DNA from 3 places in the Streptomyces sp. NPDC015532 genome. Region 3 is predicted to be linked to each of the others. Evidence: riboswitches for the same ligand, from Rfam matches in the RefSeq annotation. Region 3 holds a riboswitch; each other region holds the start of a gene.
What was found. Region 3 has a riboswitch for thiamine pyrophosphate ahead of thiC (phosphomethylpyrimidine synthase ThiC). Riboswitches for the same ligand answer to the same signal wherever they lie in the genome.
Positions count from the first base shown of each region.

Region 1: linked by a shared signal. The riboswitch ahead of ACF07B_RS23080 (thiamine ABC transporter substrate binding subunit) and the one ahead of thiC (phosphomethylpyrimidine synthase ThiC) in region 3 are both predicted to bind thiamine pyrophosphate.
Region 2: linked by a shared signal. The riboswitch ahead of thiO (glycine oxidase ThiO) and the one ahead of thiC (phosphomethylpyrimidine synthase ThiC) in region 3 are both predicted to bind thiamine pyrophosphate.

Region 1 covers NZ_JBIBSY010000007.1:246,685-253,097, forward strand. The annotation lists gene ACF07B_RS23060 (hypothetical protein) at 17-442, shown strand; gene ACF07B_RS23065 (tetratricopeptide repeat protein) at 439-2,463, shown strand; gene ACF07B_RS23070 (hypothetical protein) at 2,562-2,879, shown strand; gene rlmN (23S rRNA (adenine(2503)-C(2))-methyltransferase RlmN) at 3,147-4,253, shown strand; TPP riboswitch at 4,341-4,446, shown strand; gene ACF07B_RS23080 (thiamine ABC transporter substrate binding subunit) at 4,523-5,620, shown strand; gene ACF07B_RS23085 (ABC transporter permease) at 5,767-6,413, shown strand, end outside.
Region 2 covers NZ_JBIBSY010000001.1:1,078,869-1,085,281, reverse strand. The annotation lists gene ACF07B_RS04600 (hypothetical protein) at 1-139, opposite strand, end outside; gene metF (methylenetetrahydrofolate reductase [NAD(P)H]) at 196-1,119, opposite strand; gene thiE (thiamine phosphate synthase) at 1,258-1,917, opposite strand; gene ACF07B_RS04585 (Rv2175c family DNA-binding protein) at 2,011-2,382, opposite strand; gene ACF07B_RS04580 (NAD(P)/FAD-dependent oxidoreductase) at 2,447-3,685, opposite strand; gene ACF07B_RS04575 (hypothetical protein) at 3,718-4,095, opposite strand; TPP riboswitch at 4,148-4,260, shown strand; gene thiO (glycine oxidase ThiO) at 4,258-5,424, shown strand; gene thiS (sulfur carrier protein ThiS) at 5,421-5,621, shown strand; gene ACF07B_RS04560 (thiazole synthase) at 5,625-6,413, shown strand, end outside.
Region 3 covers NZ_JBIBSY010000005.1:186,056-192,468, reverse strand. The annotation lists gene ACF07B_RS18365 (IclR family transcriptional regulator) at 1-174, shown strand, start outside; gene ACF07B_RS18360 (SsgA family sporulation/cell division regulator) at 276-713, shown strand; gene ACF07B_RS18355 (YibE/F family protein) at 798-2,306, opposite strand; TPP riboswitch at 2,378-2,534, shown strand; gene thiC (phosphomethylpyrimidine synthase ThiC) at 2,527-4,347, shown strand; gene ACF07B_RS18345 (VOC family protein) at 4,406-4,801, opposite strand; gene ACF07B_RS18340 (LysR family transcriptional regulator) at 5,029-5,961, shown strand; gene ACF07B_RS18335 (VWA domain-containing protein) at 5,958-6,413, shown strand, end outside.

The sequences.
Region 1 (6,413 bases), on a different contig from region 3:
GTAGGCCGGGGGGCAAATGAGCGCCGAGATTGCGCAGTTGGTCGGGCAGGTGGGGCCGGCCGTGACGGCGGCCGTGGGCGCATATGGGGCTGCGGTGCTGACCCGTGCGCAGGATGCTGCGGCCGATGCCACGGTCGGTCTCGGGCAACTGATTCTTCAACTGGTCTGGCGGCGCCGGGACGAAGCGGGCCGGGCGGAGCTGGAACGGGTGGTGGGTGAGGCCGCCGACGAACAGGACGCCGCGTACTCCACGGCCGTGCTGAGCCGCCTCCTCAGGCAGGCATTGCAGGACGATCCCGCGCTCAGGGAGGAACTGGCTGCTGTACTGCCCGCTTCTGCGCCGGGCACGGTCAATGTCACGGCCTCCGGTGAACGGTCGATCGCCGCCCAGCACATCGGTACCGCGATCACCGGTGACGGTCACACCGCGCCACGGCCGTGAGCGCGGACGAGGATGGGGCGCTGCTGGGGATCAAGGCCGTCGGACCGAGGTCGATCGCCGCCGGGCAGATCGGTAACGCCTTCACCGGCGATGTACTGCCGGCCGAGGCACTGCACGCACCAAGCAAGGTCGCGGCGGCGCCGGGCACCTCCAATCTGCCTCCCGCCGCCCTCTGCCTGGGGCGGGAGGAAGAACTGGGCTGGCTGCGGCGCACCCTGACCAGCCGCCATGAGGGTGCGATCACGCAGAGCGGGACCGTGCACGGCCTTGGTGGGATCGGCAAGAGCACGCTCGCCCTCCACTACGCCCACCGTCACCGCGGGGACTACACCCTGATCTGGTGGATCAACGCCGCGTCCCCCGACGAGATCGAGACCTCCTTCACCGAACTCACCCACACCCTGGTACCCAGCCGGCCCGCCTCAGCCGACCGCAGCGCGCAGGTGGCGTGGGCAATGCAGTGGCTGGCCTGGCATGCGGGCTGGCTGCTGGTGTACGACAACGTGGAGAATCCCGACGACCTCGGCCCCTACATCGGCGCCCTCCACCAAGGCCATCACCTCGCCACCAGCCGGCGCACCACCGGCTGGCCCGACAGCGCCCCCACCCTGACCCTGGGCAACCTCGAACCCGACGACGCCACCACTCTGCTGTGCCGACTCGTGTTCAAGGAGACCGGCCCCACGCCCCGTGAGCAGGCCGAAGCCCGTTCCCTCGCGACCGAGTTGGGGTACTTCCCGCTGGCGATCAAGCAGGCCGGCGCCTACCTGGCCCAGAACCGCGGCGTCAGCCTCAGCGCTTACCGCCGCCGCCTGGACAAGAAACTCGCCAAGACCGCCCACGGCATCGAAGCCGAACGCACCATCGCCCGCGCCTGGAAAGTCACCCTCCACACCCTGGAGGGAGCCGATCCGCCGGCGGTGGAGTTGCTGCACACCGTCGCCTGGCTGGCCCCCGACGACATTCCCCACGCTCTGCTCACCCCACACGGCACCGACCCGGACGACATCGCCGAAGCCGTCGGAACCCTTGCCGCCTACAGCATGGTCACCGACACCGGCACCTCCCTGAGCGTTCACCGGCTCGTCCAGACCGTCCTACGCACCCCACAGACCACCGACGACACTCAGCCGCCCCGGCACCTTCAAGGACGCGACCGCGCCGAGAAGGCGGTCCTCCACAGCCTGCCCCCGCCCCCGGGCCGAGGCACCCCCGCCGAAGAGCGATGGAACACCCTCACACCCCACCTCCTCACCCTCGCGGCCACCAGACCGCCCGGACACCACAACACCCCACTCACCAGCGCGTACGAGATCGCCGGCCATCGGCTCCACCAGCAAGGTCACACGGCCCGTGCGATCCCCCTGTATGAGGCCACCCTCGCCCAGCACGAGGAGGTCCTGGGCAGCACCCACCCCGACACTCTGAGCAGCCGCAACAACCTCGCCGGCGCCTACGAGTCCGCAGGGGATCTGGGGCGTGCCATCCCTCTGTACGAGGTCACCCTCGCCCAGCGCGAGGAGGTCCTGGGCAACACCCACCCCGACACCCTGCAAAGCCGCAACAACCTCGCCTACGCCTACCGGGCGGCGGGGGATCTGGGGCGTGCCATTCCCCTGCTGGAGGCCACCCTCGCCCAGTACGAGGAGGTCTTGGGTGATGCCCACCCCGACACTCTGAGCAGCCGTAACAACCTCGCCGGCGCGTATGAGTCCGCGGGGGATCTGGGGCGTGCGATCTCCTTGTTCGAAGCCACCCTCGCCCAGCACGAGGAGATCCTGGGCGCGACCCACCCCAACACCCTGACCAGCCGTAACAACCTCGCCGGCGCCTATTACGCGGCGGGGGATCTGGGGCGTGCGATCCCCCTGTACGAGGTCACCCTCGCCCAGCGCGAGGAGGTCCTGGGCAACACCCACCCCGACACCCTGCAAAGCCGCAGCAACCTCGCCTACGCCCGCCAGAAGGCCAGAGCTATGAAGAACGGAAGTACAGCAACGGAAGTACAGCAACCTCATTGACCAAGGCTGTACCTCAAAGGCCGTCCACGGCTGATGGAGACCACGTCCGCCCTTTCAACGCAGTAGTCCCGGGCTCGTAGGCCGGTCATGATCTGCCTATGGACGAATACAACGGGCCAGGGCGCCGCCCCGACGTGCCGGGGCAGTCGCCGGAGGAAGTCTGGACAGCGACGCTTGCACTCCTCCCTCTGGGGGCCTCCGTCACGGGAGAGGTGATCGGACGTCAGCCCTTCGGCGTCTTCATCCGGGTCGACGGAGTTCCGAACGCCCTGGCACTCGCCGAGATCATGACCATGCCCGAGGGGATGCGGTTGCCCATTCTCGGGGCACGCATCCGCGGTGAGGTCATCGAGCACGCTGAGCACAATCACCAGGTGAGGCTTCGGCTGGACGGGTCTGGGACGGCGCTTGGGTGATCACGCCCCTGTGCCGGGTCATTGAGCCCGGCTCGCGCGCGCTCCCGTTTCGGCCGGCGCACGTCGTGCTGCGCCATGGTGAACCTGCCGATGACGTGGTGACTGAGCGCATCGATCTTTGAGGACATGTGGCGCGGACAGCGATCGCCGGGCCGCCTGTGGGCGTGGAAAGTTGACCGGCGGTGTGACAGTAGACACCGGAGGGTGACGGGTCCCTCGTTCATCTGACCTGGGCGGCCCCAAACGATCTGCGACACTGGTACAGCCATGCCTAAGCCCGGAGAACTCACCTTTGTCGCGCCGCGCGGAGCTCAGAAGCCGCCGCGGCACCTTGCCGATCTCACGCCCGCCGAGCGCAAAGAGGCGGTTGCCGCGATCGGTGAGAAGCCGTTTCGTGCCAAGCAGCTCTCGCAGCATTACTTCGCCCGGTACGCGCACGACCCCGCCGAGTGGACGGACATCCCGGCCGCCTCGCGCGGCAAGCTCCAGGAAGCGCTGCTTCCCGAGCTGATGACCGTCGTGCGGCACCTGTCGACCGACCAGGACACCACCCGCAAGACGCTGTGGCGGCTCTTCGACGGCACGCTCGTCGAATCCGTGCTGATGCGCTACCCGGACCGGGTGACCATGTGCATCAGCTCGCAGGCGGGCTGCGGGATGAACTGCCCGTTCTGCGCCACCGGGCAGGCCGGTCTCGACCGGAACCTGTCCACCGGCGAGATCGTGCATCAGATCGTCGACGGTATGCGGGCGCTGCGTGACGGCGAGATCCCCGGTGGCCCGGCGCGGCTGAGCAACATCGTCTTCATGGGGATGGGCGAGCCGCTCGCCAACTACAAGCGGGTGGTCGGAGCGATCCGGGCCCTGACCGACCCCGAACCGGACGGCCTCGGGCTCTCGCAGCGCGGGATCACGGTGTCGACGGTCGGGCTCGTCCCCGCCATCAACCGGTTCGCGGACGAGGGCTTCAAGTGCCGCCTCGCGATCTCCCTGCACGCCCCGGACGACGAGCTGCGCGACACCCTCGTCCCCGTGAACACGCGGTGGCAGGTGCGCGAGGTGCTGGACGCCGGCTGGGGATATGCGGACCGGTCCGGACGGCGCCTGTCCATCGAGTACGCGCTGATCCGCGACATCAACGACCAGGCGTGGCGTGGGGACCGGCTCGGGCGCATGCTCAAGGGCAAGCCCGTGCATGTCAATCTCATCCCGCTGAATCCGACCCCGGGCTCGAAGTGGACCGCGTCGCGGCCCGAGGACGAGAAGGCGTTCGTCGAGGCGATCGCGGCCCATGGCGTCACGGTCACCGTCCGGGACACCCGGGGGCAGGAGATCGACGGAGCGTGTGGTCAGCTCGCGGCGACCGAGCGGTAGTCTGAACCGAGTCGGCCCGTGCGGTCGTCCGGCATCGTGATGGTCGGACAATCCCATCGTCCGGCATCTTCACCGTCCGACATCTTCATATTCCGACAGGGGAGCGCCACAGCGCTGAGAGTGCGGGACAGACCGCAGACCCTCTGAACCTTGCCCAGGTCATTCTGGGTAGGAAGTTCGGTCGTTACTCAAGCTGTTGCGCCCTGCCCGGGAACCGTCAGAGGTCCCGGGCAGGGCCGCGTCTCTTCCTGGTCACCCAGGAGGAATCAGTGATCACCACCATCAGTGGCGGCAGGCGGCTCGCGGCCACGGCCCTCGGGCTCGGTCTCGTCGCGCTGCCCGTGCTGTCCGCGTGCGGTTCGTCCGACGCGTCCGGCTCGGGCGACGCGAAGACGGTCACGCTCGTCAGCCACGACTCGTGGCTCGTGTCGAAGAGCGTGCTGGCGGACTTCGAGAAGCAGTCCGGCTACAAGGTCCGCGTCCTCAAGGACGGCGACGCCGGGCAGGCCGTGAACAAGGCCGTCCTGACCAAGGACAACCCCCAGGGCGACGTCTTCTTCGGCGTCGACAACACCCTGCTCTCCCGCGCGCTCGACAACGGGCTGTTCCAGCCGTACGAGGCCAAGGGCGCGGACCAGGTCCTCCCGGAGTACCGGACCGACCAGGGCAAGCACCGGGTCACGCCCGTCGACACGGGCGACATCTGCGTCAACTACGACAAGGCCTGGTTCAGCGAGCACAAGCTGGCGCCGCCGCGGTCCTTCGACGACCTGGTCAAGCCCGCGTACAAGAACCTCCTCGTCACCGAGAACGCCGCCACCTCCTCGCCCGGCCTCGGCTTCCTGCTCGGGTCCGCCGCGCAGTACGGCGACAAGGGCTGGGAGGGCTACTGGACGAAGCTCAAGGCCAACGGCGTGAAGGTCGTGGACGGCTGGGAGCAGGCGTACAACGAGGAGTTCTCGGGGTCCGCCGGCGGCAAGAAGGCCAAGGCCGACCGCCCGCTCGTCGTCTCGTACGCCTCCTCGCCGCCCGCCGAGGTCATCTACGCCGACCCGAAGCCCGCCACGGCCCCGACCGGGGTCGCGGACGGCACCTGCTTCCGGCAGGTGGAGTACGCGGGTCTGCTCAGCCACGCCAAGAACGCCAAGGGCGGCAAGGCGTTCCTGGACTTCCTGCTCACCAAGGAGTTCCAGGAGGACATGCCGCTCAACATGTTCGTCTACCCGGTCCGTGAGGGCGCGCGCGTGCCCGCGGAGTTCACCCGGTTCGGTCCGCAGGCCAAGGATCCCGAGACCCTGGCGCCCGCGAAGATCGCCGCCGACCGCGACCAGTGGGTCAAGTCGTGGACCTCACTCGTACTGAAGTAGCCGGCGAGGTCGGCGGGACCGATCCGGGCGGCGGGACCGACCCGGTCGGCGGGACCGGCCGGGTCGGCAAGACCGGCCGGGGCGGCGACGCCGGTCCCGCGGCCGCGCTCGGCGCGCGTCGGCGGGCCGCGGTGCGGTTCGGGCTGATGGTCCTGCCCGTCGCGTTCTTCGCGGTGTTCTTCGCCTGGCCGGTCGCCGCGATCGTCTCGCGCGGGCTCCACGGGGACGGCGGCTGGGAGCTCGGCCGGATCTGGGACGTGGCGACCCGGTCCGACATCCGGCACGTGCTGTGGTTCACCACCTGGCAGGCGCTCGCCTCGACGGCGCTCACGCTGCTGGTCGCGCTCCCCGGCGCGTATGTCTTCGCGCGCTTCGATTTCCGGGGCAAGCAGATCCTCCGGGCCGTGGTGACGGTGCCCTTCGTGCTGCCGACCGTGGTCGTCGGCACGGCGTTCCTCGCGCTGGTCGGGCGGGGAGGGCTGCTCGACGAGCTGTGGGGCGTACGCCTGGACACCACCGTGTGGGCGATCCTGCTCGCGCATGTCTTCTTCAACTACGCCGTCGTCGTACGGACCGTCGGCGGGCTCTGGTCGCAGCTCGACCCGCGCCAGGAGGAGGCCGCGCGCGTGCTCGGGGCCTCGCGTCTCGCGGCCTGGCGCAGGGTGACACTGCCCGCGCTCGGGCCCGCCGTGGCCGCCGCCGCCCTCATGGTCTTCCTCTTCACCTTCACCTCGTTCGGCGTGGTGCAGATCCTCGGCGGCCCCACCTTCTCCACCCTCGAGGTCGAGATCTA
Region 2 (6,413 bases), on a different contig from region 3:
GTACGCCGAGGACCACACCGAGGAAGCCGACGAAGGCGAGCAGCCGGAAGCGCAGCCGCGCCTTGTACTGCAGCAGCACTTCGCCGAGCAGCCACAGCGCGACAATGCCGAATGCCAGATAGAGGACCGTCAAGCCCATGTACGCCCCTCTCCCAGTGGCCGCTACGCAGTGTGTCGTACGTGGGTGCGACCGGTCTAGGCCTGCTGCGGGTGATGCAGGCCCAGATTCTCGTAGATTTCCAGCGTCGCCGTGGAGTTGTTGAGCGTGATGAAGTGCAGCCCGGGGACTCCCTCGGTCAGCAGCCTCGCGCAGAACTCCGTCGCGAACTCGATCCCCATGGAGCGTACAGCCGCCGGATCGTCTTTGACTGTGAGGATCCGCTCTTTCAGGGCGTCCGGGAACGAAGCATTCGAGAGTTTGGGCAGACGTTCCAACATCTTCACACTTGTCACGGGCATGACTTCGGGGATGACCGGTGTCGCGCAACCCGCCGCGTCCACACGGTCACGCAGACGGAGGTAGGACTCGGGCTGGAAGAACATCTGCGTGATGGCGTAGTCGGCGCCGGCGCGGCACTTGTCGACGAAGTGGGAGACGTCCAGATCCCACTCCGTGGACCGGGGGTGCATCTCGGGGAAGGCCGCGACCCCGACGCAGAAGTCGCCGGATTCCTTGATGAGGCGCACCAGTTCGGCCGCGTAGGTCAGCCCCTTGGGGTGGGGCACCCAGTCGCCCATGGGGTCGCCGGGCGGGTCGCCGCGCACGGCGAGCATGTTGCGGATGCCCGCGTCCGCGTACTGCCCGATGATGTTGCGCAGTTCCGCGATGGAGTGATTGACCGCGGTGAGGTGCGCGACCGGGGTGAGGGTCGTGTCGAGGACGATCTGCTCGGTCTCCTTGACCGTGCCGGCCCGCGTGGAGCCGCCGGCCCCGTAGGTCACGGAGACGAAGTCGGGAGCCACGGCCTCGACCCGCCGCAGGGCGTTCCACAGGTTCCGCTCGCCCTTCGGAGTCTTCGGCGCCGAGAACTCGAAGGAATAGGTCTGTTTGCCGGTCGCGAGCATGTCGCGCACGGTGCGTGCGTGATCAGTCCTGGTGGAAGCAGATCCAAGGGCCATACTCGCAGGTTAGCCAGAGGGCGTCGGTCACCCAACCGAACCGCTGACTTTTGTCCGATCTGTCGATTTCTTGTCCACCCCTCGGACAGGGGCCTCGCCGGGACTCCCCGGGACCCTCCCCGCGGACGGCCGACGGGTCTACGCCGTGCGCAGCCGCTTCGCGAATTCCGCCGCCGCCCCGCCCGGGTCGTCCGCCTCGGTGATCGCCCGTACGACGACGACGCGGCGGGCGCCCGCTTCGAGCACCTCGTCCAGCCGGCCGAGGTCGATGCCGCCGATCGCGAACCAGGGGCGGTCCGTGCCGAGGGCCGCCGTGCCGCGGACCAGGTCGAGGCCGGGGGCGTGGCGGCCGGGCTTCGTGGGGGTGGGCCAGCAGGGGCCGGTGCAGAAGTAGTCCACGCCCTCCTGGACGGCGGCGGCGCCGGCCTCGGAGGCGGAGTGCGTGGAACGGCCGATGAGCACCTCGTCGCCGAGGATCGCGCGGGCCGCGGGAACCGGGAGGTCTCCCTGGCCCAGGTGCAGGACGTCGGCTCGGGCGGCGTGGGCCACGTCCGCACGGTCGTTGACCGCGAGAAGTCTGCCGTGCCGGGCGCAGGCGTCCGCGAAGACCTGGAGGTGCTCCAGCTCCTCCCCCGCCTCCATGCCCTTGTCGCGCAGCTGCACGATGTCGACGCCGCCCGCCAGGACCGCGTCGAGGAACTCGGCGAGGTCGCCCTGACGCCTGCGGGCGTCGGTGCACAGGTAGACGCGGGCGTCGGCGAGGCGGCTCCGCACGGTCGGGCCGGCGTTCTCGGGCATGTGTGGTTCCCCCCGTTTGTTCGGTGCGCGGGGAGCGCGGCGGCCGGGATGCTCCCGGCGTCGCGCTCCCCGTGCCGGACGGTCGCGTTCAGGTCAGACGGCGAGCGCCTGGGCGCGGCGCTTCACCTCCGTGCCGCGATTCTCGCTCAGAGCCTGCGCGGGGGTGCCGGGCAGGCTCGGGTCGGGGGTGAAGAGCCATTCGAGGGCCTCTTCGTCGGAGAAGCCGTCGTCCCTCAGGAGCGTCAGGGTGCCGGCCAGGCCCTTGACGACCTTCTGTTCGTCCACGTCGATGAAATCGGCGGGGACGTGCAGCGCACGGTTCTCACCACGGCGTACGGCGATCAGCTGGCCGTCCTTGACCAGCTGCCGGACGCGCGTCACCTCGACGCCGAACTGTTCGGCGATGTCGGGGAGGGTGAGCCAGGCGGGGACGAGAGCATCGATCTTTGCGTCAATCTCGGTCACGGGACAAGCGTGCCATCCCGCACCGACAGTCGGAAGCCGAGGGCGTCCGACCTGGGGTGACGGATCAGGTCGCGGCGGCCTTCAGCGGCCTCGACGCGTCCGCGAGCAGCTCCGGATCCATGGTGGCGCCCGCCTCGATCAGCTTGCGGCCCTGGGCGAGGTCCCTCGGGCGGCCCACCGCCAGGAGGGCGACGAGCCGTGTCTCGCGCAGCCAGCACACCGACCAGGAGGCGCCCGAGGGGGCGCCGCGCCAGACCAGGGTGTCGGCGGACGTGTGGTGGCCGGCGTACTGCACGAAACGGCCGAACTGCTCGGACCAGAAGTACGGCACGGGGTCGTAGGCGGCGGGCGTCTCGCCGACGATGTTCAGGGCGACCGTGCGCGGGCCCTGGAGGGCGTTGTCCCAGTGGTGGACGAGGAGGCGTTCCTCGTAGCGTCCGGACGGGAAGGAGGCGCAGTCGCCGACCGCGTAGACGTCCGGCAGGGAGGTGCGCAGGTGGTCGTCGGCGACGATCTCGCGGTGGGCGCCGAGTTCGATGCCGGAGCCGGCGATCCAGGCCGTGGCGGGCCGTGCGCCGATCCCGACCACGACGGCGTCCGCGGGCACCCGGGAGCCGTCGTCCAGGACGACCGCGCCGGGCTCGACGCGCTCCACGCGCGCGCGGGTCCGCAGCGAGGCCCCGCTGTCCGCGTACCAGGCGGCCATCGGCGCGGCCACCTCGGCCGGCAGCGCCTCGGCGAGCGGCCGGTCGGCGGCCTCGACGACCGTGACCGCGCAGCCGGCCTCACGCGCGGCCGTGGCGAACTCGGCGCCGATCCAGCCCGCTCCGACCACCACGATGTCGTGCTGCCGGGCGAGAACCGGGCGCAGCCGGTCGGCGTCGTCCAGGGTGCGCAGCAGATGCACGCCGGGCACGCCTTCGGCGCCGGGGAGCCGGATCGGTTCGGCGCCGGTGGCGACGACCAGGACGTCGTACGGGACGGGCCCCGCGTCCGTGTCCAGTTCGTGGTCGCCGGGGCGCACGCCGAGCGCCTCGCTGCCCAGTCTGAGGTCGATGTCCAGGGCCTCGAAGTCGACGTCGAAGGCGGAGCCCTCGGCCTTGCCGAGCAGGACGGCCTTGGACAGCGGCGGCCGGTCGTACGGCTGATGCGGCTCCGCGCCGATCAGCGTGACGGTGCCGGTGAAGCCCTGTTCGCGCAGGGCGACCGCGGTCTGCACCCCGGCCATGCCCGCGCCCGCCACGACGACCCGTCGTGCCGCGGGCCTCTGCGACGGTGCCTGTGCCTGCGTCTGATCGCTCACCTGATCACCATAGACACCTGACCATTCGTCAGTCAGTGGACGGGCTCGGTGACCTGGTCCACACGACAGGTCCCGCGCGGTTCCTCCACCACGCTCGTCCCGGTGCCCGGCCGGGACTCCCACGTCCAGGTCTCCTCCAGCCGCAGGCGCCCGTCGGGCAGTTCCACGACGAGGGACACGCAGTGGCCGGACGCGGTGGTCCCGTCGCGTCCGAGCTGTACGTACCGGAAGTCGAGGCGGTCGCCCTCGCGGGTGCCGACGAGGTGTCCGCGGACGACGTCGCCGCCCGTGTAGTCGGCCCACACCACGCCGTCCTCCTCGTGGTAGGTGAACCGGGTGCGGGTACCCACCTGGCCCGGCGCCTGGTCGGCGACGGGGGCGAGCAAGAGGCCGTCGAGCGGTCGCGCCATGGGCGGAGGCTCCCTTACTGAGACGGTCGGGGGCGGGCTAGGGTGGCCAACGTAAAGCACTCGCGGGAGCCCGGACGCACCGGGCTGAGAGGGAGGCTGGACGGCCTCCGACCGTACGAACCTGATCCGGGTCATGCCGGCGAAGGGAGGGGCTGGACGCCCATGCCGTCTGCACGTTCGTCGGACGTCCTCGTCGTCGGGGGCGGAATCATCGGTCTGGTGACGGCCTGGCGGGCCGCGCGGCGCGGGTTCACGACCGCCCTCGTGGACCCCGAGCCGGGCGGCGGGGCCGCGCAGGTCGCGGCCGGGATGCTGGCCGCCGTGACCGAGCTGCACTTCGGCGAGGAGACCCTGCTGGGCCTCAACCTCGCCTCGGCGCGCCGCTATCCGGACTTCGCCGCCGAGCTCACCGAGGCCACCGGCCAGGACCTCGGCTACCGGCGGAGCGGCACGCTGGCCGTCGCGCTGGACGCCGACGACCGTGCCCATCTGCGCGAACTGCACGCGCTGCAGGTCCGGTCGGGGCTGGAGTCGGAGTGGCTGAGCGGCCGTGAGTGCCGCAGGCTGGAGCCCATGCTCGCGCCCGGCGTGCGCGGGGGTCTGCGGGTGGACGGCGACCACCAGATCGACCCGCGGCGCCTCGCGGCAGCCCTGGTCACGGCGTGCGAGCGGGCCGGGGTGGTCATGCACCGGACCTGGGCGGAGCGTCTGAGCGTCGTACGGGAGCGGGCCGCCGGGGTCCTCACCGCGGACGGCACCGGACTCGGCGCGGGTCAGGTGGTGCTCGCCGGGGGCAGCCTCAGCGGGCGCCTGGCGGGCGTCCCCGACGACGTCGTACCGCCGGTGCGCCCGGTCAAGGGGCAGGTGCTGCGGCTGACCGTGCCGGGGCGGTACGCGCCCTTCCTCCATCGCACCGTGCGGGCCGTGGTGCGCGGCAGCCACGTCTACCTGGTGCCGCGCGAGAACGGCGAGCTCGTGGTGGGCGCGACCAGCGAGGAGCTGGGCTGGGACACCACGGTGACGGCGGGCGGCGTGTACGAACTGCTGCGCGACGCCCACGAGCTGGTCCCCGGGATCACCGAGCTGCCGCTCACCGAGACCCGCGCGGGGCTGCGCCCCTGCTCGCCCGACAACGCGCCGCTGCTCGGTCCGAGCGCGCTGGACGGGCTGCTGCTGGCCACCGGACACCACCGCAACGGTGTGCTCCTGACGCCGGTGACCGGTGACGTGCTGGCCCACGCCCTTGCCACCGGTGAACTCCCCGCCGAAGCCCGCCCGTTCACCCCCCTGCGCTTCGGCGCCACGGCCCGCACGGAGCTGCACGTATGAACATCGTCGTCAACGGGGAGCGGCGGCGGATCGCCGAGGGAACCGCTCTCGACACGCTCGTCGCGACCCTCACGCCGTCGTCGTCCGGGGTGGCCGCGGCCCTCAACGAAACCGTCGTCCCGCGCGCGCAGTGGCCGTCCACCTCGCTCGCCGAGGGCGACCGCGTCGAAGTCCTCACCGCCGTCCAAGGAGGCTGACCCATGGCAGACGACCCCTTCGTCCTCGGCGGTACGACCTACGCGTCCCGGCTGATCATGGGGACGGGCGGCGCGCCCAGCCTCGACGTGCTGGAGCGTTCCCTGGTGGCGTCCGGCACGGAGCTGACGACGGTCGCGATGCGGCGCGTGGACGCCTCGGTGCACGGCTCGGTCCTGTCGGTGCTCGGCCGGCTGAACATCCGTGTCCTGCCGAACACGGCGGGCTGCTACACCGCGGGCGAGGCCGTGCTGACCGCCCGTCTGGCGCGCGAGGCGCTGGGGACCGATCTGGTCAAGCTGGAGGTCATCGCCGACGAGCGGACTCTGCTGCCCGATCCGATCGAGCTGCTCGACGCGGCGGAGACGCTGGTCGACGACGGCTTCACCGTGCTGCCTTACACGAACGACGACCCGGTGCTGGCGCGGAAGCTGGAGGACGTCGGCTGTGCGGCGATCATGCCGCTCGGCTCGCCCATCGGGTCCGGGCTCGGGATCCGCAACCCGCACAACTTCGAGCTGATCGTCGAGCACGCGCGCGTGCCGGTGATCCTGGACGCGGGAGCGGGCACGGCGTCGGACGCCGCGCTCGCGATGGAGCTGGGGTGCGCGGGGGTGATGCTGGCCTCGGCGGTGACCCGGGCCCAGGAGCCGGTCCTGATGGCGGAGGCCATGCGGCACGCGGTGGAGGCGGGGCGTCTGGCGCGGCGGGCCGGGCGCATCCCCCGGCGGCACTTCGCCACGGCGTCCTCTCCGGTGGAGGGCAGGGCGGCACTGGACCCCGAGCGCCCGGCG
Region 3 (6,413 bases):
TACGCGCTGGGCACGGTCTGCGCGGCGATCCCCGTCACCGCGGGCAGTTCGGCCGCGGTCGTGGCCTTCTCCCTCCCGTCCCACCAGGGCGACCGGCTGCTGCCCGTGGCACGGCAACTGCAGGACGAGGTCGGCAGGCTGTTAGGAACACTCGCCATCTCTATCAGTATCTGAAAACTCACTCCTTGTAATGCGGCATGCACGTTGAGCAATATTTCCAGCAGTGTCAGGTGGGACGAATCCTGGCCAGTCGACGGCAAACGACGGGGTAGGCGATGCGTGAGTCGGTGCAGGCAGAGGTCATGATGAGCTTCCTCGTGTCCGAGGAGCTGTCCTTCCGCATTCCTGTCGAGCTGCGATACGAGACCTGTGATCCGTACGCCGTGCGGCTGACCTTCCACTTGCCCGGCGACGCCCCCGTGACCTGGGCGTTCGGGCGGGAACTGCTTGTCGACGGGGTGGGCGGGCCCTGTGGTGACGGCGATGTGCACATCGCCCCGTCCGACCCGGAGGCGCTCGGCGAGGTGCTGATCCGGCTTCAGGTCGGCGGCGATCACGCGCTGTTCCGGTCCGGGGCCGCGCCGCTCGTCGCGTTTCTCGACCGGACGGACAGGCTCGTGCCGCTCGGGCAGGAACGCTCCCTCGAAGGTTTCGACACCTCGCTCGACGCGGTGCTCGACCGCATCCTCACGGAGGAGCAGAGCGCGGGCTGAAGCGTCGGCGGCCCGCGAAGCGGCGTAACGCTTCCTCACAAGGGGCGCCGGTGCAGGATGGTTTCCGCGTCGCTGCGTGAGGGCTCAGTGCTTGCGGCGGCGTCCCTTACCGCTCCGTGCCGGCGTCCTGTCGGCCGCGGGCTGCGCGGGGACGGGCGCGCCGCCTTCGCGGTCCGCGGCGACCACCAGCGCGGCCAGCGCGGTCGTCACGGGGACCGCCGCGACGAGACCGATCGATCCGACCAGCGTGCGCACGATCTCCTCGGCGACCAGTTCGCTGTTGGCGACGGTGCCCACGCTGCTCTGGGCGATCGAGAAGAGCAGCAGGAGCGGCAGCGCGGCGCCCGCGTAGGCCAGGACGAGCGTGTTGACGACCGACGCGATGTGGTCGCGGCCGATACGGATACCCGCGCGGTACAGGCCGCGCCAGCCCATCGTCGGGTTCGCCTCGTGCAGTTCCCAGACCGCGGACGTCTGCGTCACCGTCACATCGTCCAGAACGCCGAGCGAACCGATGATGACGCCGGCCAGCAGCAGGCCGCTCATGTCGATGGACGGGTACAGACCGTGGATCAGGCCGGTGCTGTCGTCGGTGTTGCCGGTCAGCACGGCCCAGTCGATGAAGACCGAGCCGAGGAGCCCGATCAGCACCAGTGAGAGCAGGGTGCCGACCACTGCCACGGACGTCCGGGCCGACAGACCGTGACACATATAGAGCGCGATGAGCATGATCGCACTGGACCCGACGACGGCCACGAGCAGCGGGTTCGAGCCCTCCAGGATCGCGGGCAGGATGAAGAAGTTCAGGATCACGAAGCTGATGGCCAGGGCGACCAGCGCCATGATGCCGCGCATCCGGCCGATCACCACGACGACCACCGCGAAGATCACGGCGAGCAGCGTCAGGGGCAGCTTCCGGTTCGCGTCCGTGACCGAGTACTGGAGGTCCTTGGGGGCGGAGGGTTCGTACGCGACGACGACCTTCTCGCTCTGGTGCAACTGCCGTGATTGATCGGGCTGAACGACCTCGGTGAACGTGCGGCCCTGGTCCTTGCCGGTGTCGATGCGGACAGTCGCCTTCTTGCACTCTCCCCCCTTCCCGGACTGAGCGGAGGAATCCCCGGCGGCGGAGCCGCCCGTCGCGGCCCCCGAGGAGGCGTTCACGGACTTGCAGTCCACCTGGTCGATCTTCGTGACGGTCGCCTGCTGGGTCTGCCGGTCGAACCCGACACCGGTGCGCTCGTGGGCCGGCGCGCCGCCGGGCCACAGCACCACGAGACCCACGACGACCGCGGCCGCGAAGGGGATCAGTACCGCGGCGATGACCTTGCGCAGCTGCTTGGAGACCGGCGCCGCGGGGCCGTGGCTGTGGGAATGTCCGTGCCCGGCGCTCACCGGCTCGTCGTGCCCGCGGCGGGGACCCGGCCCGTGCCCGTCGCCCGAACCCTGATGATCACCGTCCGGTCCGTGGCCGTGCCCGTGCTCTTGCTCGTGTCCATGACCGATGCCGGAGCCGTGCCCAGGGCCGCCGTCGGAGCCGGGACGGCGCGGTGGCTCGGGCGGAGGGAACGGATGCTGCCGGGTCGTCGTCACCGCCCGATCATCGCAAGAACGTCAAGGGCCCTCTGTTCACCGCGCCAGACATGACGCTAGCGTGGGGGCACCTTTGCACACGCGGGAGCTCGGAGCACCGGGCTGAGAGGGCGCTGACCTCCGTCTTCGCGATGTTTCACATGAAACATCGGCGATCGGAAGCCGCTGCGTCGACCGCTGAACCTGTTACCGGGTAATGCCGGCGTAGGGAGTAGGTCTCATGACCGACAAGGATGTACGCACGCCTGCCTCCAGCCGGACGGACGGGGTTTCCCCGCCGTCCTCGAACGGCCAGGACGGGCAGTCGATCGGCTGGCACAAGGCATACGTCGGGGGTACTCGCCCCGATCTGCGGGTGCCGGTTCGCCAGGTGCACCTCACCAACGGGCAGGCGGTGACGTTGTACGACACCTCCGGCCCGTACACCGATCCGTCCATCGACACCGATGTCCGCAGGGGGCTGGCACCGCTGCGTGAGAGCTGGATCATCGCCCGCGGTGACACCGAGGAGTACGCGGGCCGTCCCGTCCGTCCCGAGGACGACGGGATCAAGCACACGTCCCCGCGCGGAGGGCTGCGCAATCTCGACGCGGTCTTCCCGGGCCGGCCGCGCCAGCCGCGCCGGGGGCGGGCCGGGCAGGCGGTGACCCAGCTCGCCTACGCGCGGCGCGGTGAGATCACGCCCGAGATGGAGTTCGTGGCGGTCCGTGAGAACGTCGCCCCCGAGGTCGTGCGGGAGGAGATCGCCGCGGGCCGAGCCGTGCTGCCCGTGAACATCAACCATCCGGAGATCGAGCCGATGATCATCGGCAAGCGGTTCCTGGTGAAGGTCAACGCCAACATCGGCAATTCCGCTGTGACTTCCTCCATCGAGGAGGAGGTCGAGAAGATGACCTGGGCGACCCGCTGGGGCGCCGACACGGTCATGGACCTGTCCACCGGCCGCAACATCCACACCACGCGTGAATGGGTGCTGCGCAACTCCCCCGTCCCCATCGGCACCGTGCCGCTCTATCAGGCGCTGGAGAAGGTCGACGGCCGGGCCGAGGAGCTGACCTGGGAGATCTACAAGGACACCGTCGTCGAGCAGGCCGAGCAGGGCGTGGACTACATGACGGTTCACGCGGGCGTGCGCCTGGCGTACGTGCCGCTCACCGCGAACCGCAAGACCGGCATCGTCTCGCGCGGTGGCTCGATCATGGCCGCCTGGTGCCTCGCGCACCACAAGGAGTCGTTCCTGTACGAGAACTTCGAGGAACTCTGCGAGATCCTCGCCGCGTACGACGTCACCTACTCGCTCGGCGACGGGCTGCGGCCGGGTTCCATCGCGGACGCCAACGACGCGGCGCAATTCGCCGAGTTGAGGACGCTCGGGGAACTCAACAGGGTCGCGAAGCGTTTTCAGGTACAGACGATGATCGAAGGCCCGGGACATGTCCCGATGCACAAGATCAAGGAGAACATCGACCTTCAGCAGGAGATCTGTGATGAAGCTCCGTTCTATACCCTCGGTCCGCTGACGACGGACGTCGCGCCGGCGTACGACCACATCACTTCCGGCATCGGTGCCGCGATGATCGCCTGGTGGGGCACGGCCATGCTCTGCTACGTCACGCCCAAGGAGCACTTGGGCCTGCCCGATCGTGACGACGTCAAGACCGGCGTCATCACCTACAAGATCGCCGCCCACGCAGCCGACCTCGCCAAGGGGCACCCAGGTGCGCAGGAATGGGATGACGCGCTCTCCGACGCCCGCTTCGAGTTCCGGTGGGAGGACCAGTTCAACCTGGCTCTCGACCCGGACACGGCGCGGGAGTTCCACGACCAGACGCTGCCGGCCGAGCCCGCCAAGACAGCCCACTTCTGTTCCATGTGCGGGCCGAAGTTCTGCTCGATGAAGATCAGCCAGAGCATCAACGAGCGGTTCGGCGGTGACGTGGCCGACGGCGCCTCCGCCGAGGAGATCTCCGAGGGCATGCTTCAGAAGTCCCGGGAGTTCGCCGAGGCGGGCAACCGCGTGTACCTGCCGCTGGCCGACTGAGCTGTTCCAAGGGGGCGGCGGTCCGGGGCACACACCCGGACCGCCGCCCTCGGCAGGGTCACGGGGTGACGTCCTGCGGGTACCAGCGCAGTTCGACGGTGTTGCCGTCCGGGTCCTGGACGTAGACCGAGGTGGCGTTTCCCCGCGCGCCGAAGCGTTCCACGGGCCCCTCGAGCACGGTGAAGGATCCCGACGCGATGACCTGGTCCCAGTCCAGAGGTTCCACGGTGAGACAGATGTGGTCGACGTTGGACCCGCCAGGGGTATGGGTGATCAGGTCGATGATGGTTTCCGCCGTGATCCTCACGGACGGGAACGGGGCCTGGCCGGACCGCCATTCGGCGACGCGTACGGGTTCGAGGCCCAGAAGTCCGGTGTAGAAGTCCAGGGACCGTTCGACGTCCTCGACATTGAGGACCAGGTGGTCGAAGGCCTTCACGCGCAGCGCGGTCATGTCGTCTCCAGGGCGATGGCGTGGCGAAGCCACGGAGGTGGTGGGCGTACGGGTGGACGGAACCGGGCGCGGAGCCGCTGTGCGCCCGGCCGGCCGGGGAGCCAGTGGGCTCTCCCGCGGCCGGGTGGACGACTTCTACGATCCGCCGTGGGACGGCCGCCATCAAGGCATGATCGCTGTACGACCGTTGAGTCAGATTTAACGCCGGGGGTTTCATGCTGGAGCGAATGGAGACCGAGATCTTTCTGACGCTGGCCGAGGAACTGCACTTCGGCCGGACCGCCGCGCGGCTGCTGGTCACGACCGGGCGTGTCAGCCAGGTGATCAAGGCGCTGGAGCGCAGAGTCGGAGCCCTGCTGTTCGAACGCACCAGCCGTTCCGTCCGGCTCACCCCGATCGGCAGACAGCTGGCGGACGATCTGGCGCCCCTGGTCGCCGGGATGGAGGCGGCGCTGCGCAGGGCGGCCGACGCCGGCCGGGGCGTCACCGGAGAGCTGCGGGTCGCCTTCCTCGGTGAGTGGACGGCGCCCACGCTCCTCAAGGCGGTCGGCCTGTTCGGTGAGCGTCACCCGGACTGCCGTGTCGACGTGCGGGAGGTCCAGCTCTCCAACTCCCGGGCGAGTCTGCTGGACGGTTCGGTCGACGTGCTGCTGGCCTCGTTCCCCTTCGACGGAATGGCCCGCGGACCGGCTCTGCTGCGGGAGAGACGAGTCCTGGCCGTCCCGGCAGGTCATCCGCTGGCCGGTGAGGAGCGGCTGTCCCTGGAGGTGCTGGCGGAACATCCCGTGGTGCAGTACCCCCAGGTGACCTCGGCGACGTTCAAACAGGACCGCACACCGGACCGCACCCCCTCGGGCAGAGCCGTTCCGAAGGGGCCGGCCGGCGGGTCGTTCTCCGAAATGCTGACCCTGGTCGCGATGGGCCGGGGCGTCCTCCCGGTCGGCGAGCACTCACGGCAGTACTACCCGCGGCCCGACGTCGCCTACGTACCCCTGCACGACGCGCAGCCGATCGAACGGGGACTGGTGTGGATGGAGGGCAACACCACCGAGCGGCTGCGCGCGTTCGTACGGGCCGCGACGGACGCGACCGGCGCTTCTCCCGCGCGGGCGTATCGGTCGGATCCACCGACGGCTTCTGCGGGGAGACTGGACGCATGACACCGACATCGATGAGCAAGGGCGCCAACCTTCCCGTCGCCGCGCAGCAGGTGCGGGTCGTACTCGGCTGGTCAGGAGGCCCCGGTGCGCCGGACGCCGATGCCTCGGCCCTGCTGCTCCGAGCGGACGGGCGGGTGCGTGACGACGGTGACTTCGTCTTCTACAACCAGCCCAGGCATGCCTCGGGCGCCGTGCACCACTCGGGCAAGCGGCGGGAGGGGGACGGGACGACGGACACCGTCGAGGTGGATCTGCGTGCCCTGGAGCCGGAGATCCAGCGCGTGGTCCTGGGCGCCTCCGCCGACGGGGGCACCTTCGGCCAGCTGTCAGGTCTGAGACTGCGGCTCCTCGATGCCGGAACCGGGCAGGAACTGGCGGTCTTCGAGATGGAGGCGACGACGGAGACGGCGTTCATCGGAGGCGAGCTGTATCTGCGGGGAGGGCAGTGGAAG